DNA from 2 places in the Brucella oryzae genome. Region 2 is predicted to be linked to the other one. Evidence: riboswitches for the same ligand, from Rfam matches in the RefSeq annotation. Region 2 holds a riboswitch; the other holds the start of a gene.

Region 1 (4,423 bases), on a different contig from region 2:
CAGGACACGATATCCGTTCCACCCGAAATGGACGCAAGGTGCACATCCGGCTTGATGGCGTCATAAACAAAGGCAAAACCTTCCGGCGACAGGGGCGAGCCGGTGGACGAAACGGTGCGCAGTGCCGAAAGATCGTGTGTCTCTGCGGGCTTCAGACCAGCCTTCAGCACGGCATCGATGAATTTTGCCGATGTGCCGAAATAGGTCATGCCTTCGGCGGCGGCATAATCGAACAGCACATTGCCATCGGGATAGAAGGGCGAGCCATCATAAAGCAGCAAGGTGGCTCCGGAACCGATGCCCGAAGCCAGCCAGTTCCACATCATCCAGCCGCAGGTGGTGAAATAGAAGAATTTGTCGCCCTCGCGGATATCTGCATGGAGACGCTGTTCTTTCAGATGCTGCAACAGCACCCCACCGGCGCGATGGACGATGCATTTTGGAATGCCGGTCGTGCCGGAGGAAAACAGGATATAGATCGGATGATCGAAGGGCAGGCGCGTGAATTCGACGGGCTTCGCGGCAAAGGCGCTCAGCGCTTCATCGAGCGCAACGCCCTTCTCGGCCTTATTTGCGACGGCTTCCGCTTCGCCCAGATAGCTGACGATGACCGACCGCCGCAATCCCGGCAGCTTTGCCGTGACCTGCGCTACCTTGTCGGCCACGTCGATGCGCTTGCCATTGTACCAATAGCCGTCGCAGGCGAAGAAAAGCTTCGGCTCAATCTGGCCGAAGCGGTCGAGCACGCCCTGTACGCCGAAATCCGGTGAGCATGACGACCAGACAGCACCGATGGAGCTGGCAGCCAGCATCAGCGCAACCGCTTCCGGCATATTGGGCATCATGCCCGCGATACGGTCGCCGGGTTCAACACCTTCCGACAGCATGAATTGCTGCAGTTTCGAGACCAGCGCGTGAAGATCGTTCCAGCTCAGGCGGCGCTCGACCTTGTCCTCGCCGCGAAAAACGATGGCGTCGTCATGGCCCTGCTGGCGCAGAAGGTTTTCCGCGAAATTGAGCCGCGCTTCGGGGAAGAATTTCGCCTCGCGCATGTGTCCCTTGTCGATAAGGGCGGTTGCACCGCGCTCGCCAATGACCTCGCAGAAATCCCAGATGAGCGTCCAGAAGCCCGCGCGATCTTCCACCGACCAGCGATGCAGCGCCGCATAATCCGGCAGGCTCAGGCCCGTGCGCTGTTCTGCGCGAATGCGGAACTGTTCCAGATTGCTGGCGGCAATGCGCCCCGCATCCGGCTGCCACAGCGGATGGTCGTGCGAAAACTGCGTTGGGATTGCGTTGGTAGTCATCATTCCTCCCAGAACCGTACGGAGCCAGACATTCTCCCGATCAACTCTGTCACGAGTTTCTAAAAGAGTGTTTCCGATACGTCCATGGTTTTCCCATGGTATGGCTATCAAGAGCATATCAAAGGCCGGCCCTTGTGTTGCCTGCACCTCGAGCGGTCCGGCCCAAACGGAGCCACTGGAACCGATCGAATATTTGTTTCGTCGCATTATCCTGCGCATCGAAACGGGAATAGAAATCAGTCCAGTGGATTGATTTCCCCGCGTAGACGCTTCGCACTTTTGCTGGAAATGTTCTAATTGTCATTGCCGGGCTGGCAAACGCAACCTAGCCTGCATCTTGCTTTATGGGAAAGCGTAACCTAACTACAGCCCGCGCCGCAGTTCATGCTGATGTCCTCTGGCGCAAAAGTCATATCCAGTTCTCAGGGCGGGGCGAAACTCCCCACCGGCGGTAACGGGTCAAACACCCGAAGCCCGCGAGCGCCTGTCACGGCAAACGTGTCAGGGTCAGCAGATTCGGTGCGATTCCGAAGCCGACGGTCATAGTCCGGATGAGAGAGAACGAGGTTGGAACCATGCATGTGCCAGACGGCTTGCCGTCGTCATCCTGCTGTTTTTCTTCCCGTGCCCTGAAGTAACAGGCTTGCCAGAGCATGTTCTGCCTGAAGCGGAACGCTCTGTCCATTTGTTTTGCCGCATTTATGCGACGCCAAATGTTTCCATTTGGCTGCAAAATGCTCCGAAGGAAGAAACCGTTGAGCCAACTTGCCTCTGCCCCAACTTTGAAACCGACCGTGCGCGGAGCAGCGCTGATGGTCGCCGCCTGTTCAGCCTATGCGGCCGTCAATGTCGCCACACAATGGGCGGGAACACGCACCGGCATTCCATCCGTCATCATCGCCTTCTGGCAATACATAATCGCTCTGGTGCTAACCCTGCCCCTGCTTGTTCGCGACGGCACGAAGGCCTTGCGCACCAGACATTTGGGCCTTCACGTCGTTCGCGTCGCGCTGGCAGCGGCTGGCGTACAGGTCTGGATTTATGCGCTGACCCATGTGCCGATCTGGCAGGTGGTTGCTCTATCCATGACGTCGCCCTTCTTCGTCATCCTGTGCGCGCGACTGTTCCTGCAGGAAAAGGTCACGCCAACACGTCTCGTGACCACGTTCACGGGATTTGTCGGAGCGCTGATCATCATCGCGCCCTGGTCGGATTCCTATACGGTCTATTCGCTCCTGCCGATTCTGGCAGCCGCTCTGTGGGCCGGCTATTCAGTGTTGACCAAATATCTGACCCGTTTCGAAAAACCTGCCAGCATTTCAGCCTATATGCTGGTGCTTCTCACGCCTATCAACGCGGCACTCTGGCTGGCATCCGGGCTGGGTATGTCCGCGATCAGTGCGCCGTCCGTCGACGTCTGGTCCATATTGATCGTCATCGGCGCTTTCACGGCTCTCGCGCAATATTTCCAGACAGCCGCCTATTCGGTAGCGGATGCGGTCTATCTGCAGCCTTTCGATGATCTGAGACTACCGATCAATGTGATTTTCGGCTGGATCGTATTTGCTGCCACGCCAAGCATCAATTTCTGGCCGGGAGCTGCCCTGATCGTCGCTGCATCGCTCTACCTCATGCGGCAGGATAGCGGTACGACACGCACGGCCTGAGTGATCCGGTGAAGATATTTGCCTGTCGGAAAATGGGGCGGTTCTACAATTCCGTTTTAACCGGAACCGCTTCAGGCGAGCCGCCTCTCGCGCGCCCGAAAAACTTGCTTGAACCTTCGGGTCTGCCGATCCATGCGTCAATTTTCTTCACCAGCCAGCGTTGAACGGGATTCTCGAACAGGTGGTATGCGGCAATCGCCGTCAATACACTGGCAAGGGCAGCTCCGCTCATGATCAGGACCGCGCCCGTCGTCGTCTCGCTCCATCGCTCAGGGACTATTCTGAAAAACATCATCCCGACCAGGGGATGAAGAATGAAGATACCAAAGCTGTAACGGGAGAGTTTTGCCAGCGCACGACATTGCAGCGGCGTATAGATGCCCTGGCTGGACGCGATATAGAACACATAGATGCCAGCATAAACGAATGCCAGCCGCCAGGGACCTTCGAGCGTATTGGGTTCACCCGGGCCGTTTCCGGGGTGATAGGACAGAAAGACGATCAGGCAGGCGGCAAGCAATATTCTGATTGCCGCGACCGGCATCACAGGATGTGTTCGCCTTGCAAGCCACATGCCGAAGAGAAAGGATGGCAGTACCCGGAAAACACCCACACTGGATATTTGAATGCGGGTGAGCGACAATACACCAAGCTTTTGTGCCAGATATTCACCGCCGATGGTAGCGACGATTACGCCGACAAGAACCCAACTCCCGAAACGGCGGCACAAGATGTCGAACAGCGGAAAAGCCAGATACATAGCAAAGAGGGCACTCAGCGACCAACTGACATAATTGTAGGAGGCGGTGCGCCCCAACCCCCAATTATGCACCAGCAGCAACTGTGCCAGCCCGTCACGCCAACTTGTGCTGGGAGCGACCAGAGGATGCAGGAGTCCCGCTACAGTCAGGGCTGACAGGAGCGCAAAACAAGAGAAAGCCACCAGGTGCAGCGGGTAAATTCGTGCCAAGCGCTTTCCGACAAAAGCCACATAACGGGGCCAGTTCCAGAGATAGTTTCGTCGTCTTGCCAGAAACAATCCAGAGATAATAAAAAAGACATCGGTAAAATAAGCAAACGTTAATATAAAATCATTCAACATCTCGTTTTTTACCGGGATGCGGAAAGAAAAATGAAAAACGGCGATTCCTACACATAATAAAAATCGTAATCCGTCGAAATCAGGCAGTCTGTTCATTCAAAATAGCGCTGATAAATTACTTCCTTAAAATTCTATTTACCAATTTTAAGGGAGTTGTCGAGCGCAACTTCGGCGTGAGATCTACCGGATACGAGAATTTCGATACTGCTTTAGTCCGCAGCAGCGAAATGTTCCATCTGGTCAGTATAGGCTTTCTGGAATGCTGGCCGCGCTGTGGCGCGCTCGACATAGGCCCGGCAGGCCGGATGCTGTGCCAGACCGTCAAAATGATCGACCAGACGCAAAAC
Region 2 (4,423 bases):
AAGCTTTTTTGTAGAAGTCAGTACCGAACGAAAGCACAACAGCGTCAAAGATTGTCGCGTCCTGCCACGGCTGACCACCATGAGCAACCGGAGTGATGCCCTGTTCCTTGAACTTGTCGAGAAGAGCGATCAGTTCATCCCAGTTAGTCGGTTCCTTACCGCCAGCCTTATCGAGCGCGGCCTTATTGATCCACATCCAGTTTGTGGAGTGAACATTGACGGGAGCTGCGATCCAATGACCGTCATACTTGGCAAATTCCTGCAAAGGAGCCGGGATAACTTTGTCCCAACCTTCCTTATTAGCGACCTCATCAAGGTTGCCAAGAGCACCCTGCTCCGCCCAATCGCGAATATCAAAGCCAAGCATCTGCACAGCCGTCGGCGCATTGCCAGCCGTGACACGTGCGCGCAGCACCGTCATGGCTTCCGTACCGCCGCCGCCGGCAACCGGCATATCGGTCCAACTGATGCCCTTCTTTTCAAGATCCTTCTTGAGAACGTCGAGTGCAGCGGCTTCACCGCCAGCAGTCCACCAGTGCAGAACTTCAACATTCTGCTTGTCCTGCGCATTGGCAACAGGGGCCATTCCGGCGAGCACAGCACAAGCGACCGTACCCATCGCAGCGAGCTTCAAAAATTTATACATGTCTACCTCCCGTAGAAACAAACGAAAACAGAACTTTCGGATATCCGGACAAGTCATTGCTTCTGTACGGTAATCCGTCTCGTCATTCCCATCCGCACCTTCTCGGCACAGACCCAGAAACCGGCTGCTCCATACAGCCGACCCCTCCTATTCACTGCCGCAATACGATGCGAAAGCTTCCGCCTTCACTTGTGCCCGGCTATTCCTCACGACGTTTTTCCTGAAATCCTCCATCCCACTCATACGCCGCTTCAGCCCAATTGACAACGTTGTCTTTCATGGATGTGAAACATCGGCAAGACAAGATGTGATCATAGGATAGGCTCAAACCCTGCCAGGGTGTCAATATCCCCATATAGATAAAATCAGCGAAATTTAATCGATTGAAACCGACGATTGAACTTTAGTCCGTAAAAATCATTATAACTCAATAACTTACCAAATCAGCCAAATCTTCTGTATCATAATTCCTATTGCGTCGTACCCTTAACTCCTCTTTCCACCCCGAAAAATCGGAAGGAGAAATTTTTCCCTTATTTCGCTAGACAAGCCTGCGGCGAGGGCATAATTTTCGTGCGCTCGCACAATGGTGTGCGGGTTTGTTCTCGGGGCGGGGTGAAACTCCCCACCGGCGGTATGAAGCGAAAGTTTCGAGCCCGCGAGCGCCTGAACGGATGCCGATTCGGTTTCTGTTCCAGGGTCAGCAGATCCGGTGAGATGCCGGAGCCGACGGTTAAAGTCCGGATGGAAGAGAGCAATTGAGCGTCAGGATCATGCCCTTGGGCATTGTATATGCGCTCTTTTGTGCGCCCTGATTCTAGTTTCGTGAGGAACCTATGAACCAGAGCTATCCGAACAAGACTTCCTTCAAGATTGCATTCATCCAGGCCCGCTGGCACGCCAATATTGTCGACGAAGCCCGCAAAAGCTTTATCGCGGAACTATCCGCGACGACCGGCGCCAATGTAGAAGTCGAAATCTTCGACGTTCCTGGTGCCTATGAAATCCCCCTTCATGCCAAAACCCTGGCCAAGACCGGCCAGTATGCGGCTATCGTCGGCGCAGCTTTCGTGGTGGATGGCGGTATTTATCGACATGATTTCGTGGCAACTGCCGTTATCAACGGCATGATGCAGGTCGGTCTTGAGACTGAAGTTCCGGTACTCAGCGTTGTTCTGACGCCGCATCTTTTCCATGAAAGCAAGGAGCACCATGACTTTTTCCATGCCCACTTCAAGATCAAAGGCGTGGAAGCAGCCAAAGCGGCATTGCAGATCGTTAGCGAACGCAGCCGTATAGCGGCCCTTGCATAAGGATGTTCAGACCGGCCCTGTTTTAGAGGCCGGTCATTCTTCGGCGATGCGCCCTCCGTGAGCATAAACGTCGAACTCATCACCTCGCACTAACGCAACAAGTGTCAGGTTCGATTCCAGAGCCGTCCGAATAGCAAGTGCTGTCGGAGCGGAGATCGCCGCCAGAACCGGTGCGCCGAACATGACTGCCTTCTGGACCATTTCGACCGATACGCGACTAGTGATCGCAACAATCCCGCTTCCCGGCGAGGAACCGATGCGAGAAACGGCGCCGACGAGCTTATCCAATGCATTGTGACGTCCAACATCTTCGCGTACAGCTATGAGCCCCTCGCCCGGAACATAGAAACCCGCAGCATGAACCGCGTGGGTTTGGGCATTCAGCTGTTGTCCTTCCGTAAGCAACGAGACAGCCATCGAAATATCGCGAGAAGCAAATCTTCGGCTGTTCTCACTGAGCGGACCTAGCGACCGCAGAGCGTGTTCGATGGAATCAATGCCGCAGAGACCACAACCGACCGGGCCGGCCATAAATCTGCGTCGTGCAGCAAGTCTCTGCTCGGGGCGCTCGGACAGTCTAATCTGAACGTCGATGCCTTTTTCGAAGGCCACCACCTCAATCGCTTCTATCTCCGAAACATGATCAACGATGTTCTCGGTGAGAGTGAAACCGATCGCGAAGTCCTCAAGATTATCAGGAGTAGCCATCATCACAGCTTGCGTTGAGCCGTTATAGCTTAAAGCCACCGGTACTTCTTCGGGAACTATCCGCTCGCCTTCCTGGAAGCTCGACATACGGTGTGCGAAGCGCGTAGCACTTTGACTTGTCTTGTGGATTGTCATCTTACCTGCTCACCTGCCATCGCATCCGTCCTCCCAACACTTTCATGTGGCACGAAAACAACTTTTATGTAAGGTGCCACCACAAGCCATCGCAATTTGGATGGCAAGTGAGGAAAAGATGGATATTCGCCAGATAGACAACAATTATTCGGTTTCGGGTCAAATCGAACCCGACGATGTGCGCGACATTGCTGCAGAAGGATTTCGCACGGTTATCTGCAATCGGCCCGATGGCGAAGGTGGCCCCGAGCAACCCGAGTTCAACGAGATTGCACGTGTGGCAGAAAGAGCCGGGCTTGCAACCTATTACATTCCGGTCGTTGGCGGACAATTGACGCAAGAAGATGTAGACGCGATGGCAGCAGCGCTTGACGAAGCCGAGGGTCCTGTCCTTAGTTATTGCCGATCAGGTGCCCGCTCTACGAATATTTACGGGATCGTGCAGCAGCAAAAGCGCGGATAAAGAACGAACGCAAGCTATGTGGGCGGTGAAGCCGCAAAGGCATTTCGACAGTCTTTGCAAACATGGCGATCACCGTCCCGACAATCGGGTGCGGCCCGAATGGACACCGCGTGATGTATGGGCGCAATATTGGCGATAATAGCTCATACCGGTACGCGTGACAGTCGCAACCACGCCGCCAAGAACGAGAAGCCAGCCAATAGCCTGCGGCCAGTTGAAGCTTTCGATCCCACCACTCAGTGCGACAATAAAGATACCCGCCCAGAGCAGAGCCGCGGTACGGCGCCAGAATACCGGGTTGAGCTCATCAAAGACGGCCTTCCACAGCGAGTGAACAAGGCAGGCAAAGAAAAGGGCAGCGGCCAGACCGATATTGAGCAACTCGACCGGAAGCCATTGTTGCGAAGTAAGCATCGTTTCCATCATCCACTTAACCAAGATGCGTATCGAGGGAATCCATTAGAGGATTTGTCTTTACGATCGCAAGTACTGTTACTGTTCGTCCTATTCAGCTTTCGCTTTGTGGCCGCAACGTGTTACAAGCATGGAAAGCTCCATCAGATAAATTCACTTATTATTGCGATCACGCGAAATATCGTGTTGAAAACGCTAGGTTATTTGTAGTGTTCTGCCGTACCCGATGCGGTGCAACCCCTTCCACTGATTGAGAAAATTGCGGTTCCACCCTCAGGAAATATCGCTGCAATATTTCATTCACAATCGCATCAGATAACAGCTTTGTAACAATTCGGCACAGCAAAGAGGGTCCAGAAACACCGAGACCCTACAGTTATTCACAAGCCTGCAGTTGATTAGGTGGCTTTTACTTGCCCGCCACCCTTTTTGCTGGGGAACCGAGAAGACGGGTCTATCGACGCTGGTGCATTGGCCGGTCGTCCGAAAAGGAACCCCTGAACCTGTTCGCAGCCCTCTTCGATCACCATACGGTGTTGGTCAAAGGTTTCTATACCCTCGGCCACCACAGGCAGATCGAGGCTTCGGCCTAGCCCAACAATGGCTCGTACAATGGCCCTTGCACTGACATCGGTTTCCATACTGGTGATGAAGCTGCGGTCGATCTTGATCTTATCGAATGGAAAGCTTTGAAGATTACTGAGTGAGGAATAACCGGTACCAAAATCGTCCATAACGATGCGA

The links. A riboswitch is a leader RNA that binds a small molecule or an ion and turns the genes downstream of it on or off. The one in region 2 is predicted to bind FMN.
Positions count from the first base shown of each region.
Region 1: it holds a riboswitch for FMN, as region 2 does, so the genes downstream of both, JNC70_RS03170 (DMT family transporter) here and JNC70_RS01110 (6,7-dimethyl-8-ribityllumazine synthase) in region 2, are expected to answer to the same signal.

Region 1 covers NZ_JBHEEO010000002.1:284,665-289,087, forward strand. The annotation lists gene JNC70_RS03165 (acetoacetate--CoA ligase) at 1-1,307, opposite strand, end outside; FMN riboswitch at 1,722-1,874, shown strand; gene JNC70_RS03170 (DMT family transporter) at 2,063-2,974, shown strand; gene JNC70_RS03175 (acyltransferase family protein) at 3,018-4,172, opposite strand; gene JNC70_RS03180 (glutathione S-transferase family protein) at 4,286-4,423, opposite strand, start outside.
Region 2 covers NZ_JBHEEO010000001.1:236,048-240,470, forward strand. The annotation lists gene JNC70_RS01105 (ABC transporter substrate-binding protein) at 1-646, opposite strand, end outside; FMN riboswitch at 1,244-1,406, shown strand; gene JNC70_RS01110 (6,7-dimethyl-8-ribityllumazine synthase) at 1,483-1,959, shown strand; gene fdhD (formate dehydrogenase accessory sulfurtransferase FdhD) at 1,993-2,802, opposite strand; gene JNC70_RS01120 (protein tyrosine phosphatase family protein) at 2,921-3,265, shown strand; gene JNC70_RS01125 (hypothetical protein) at 3,335-3,679, opposite strand; gene JNC70_RS01130 (bifunctional diguanylate cyclase/phosphodiesterase) at 4,078-4,423, opposite strand, start outside.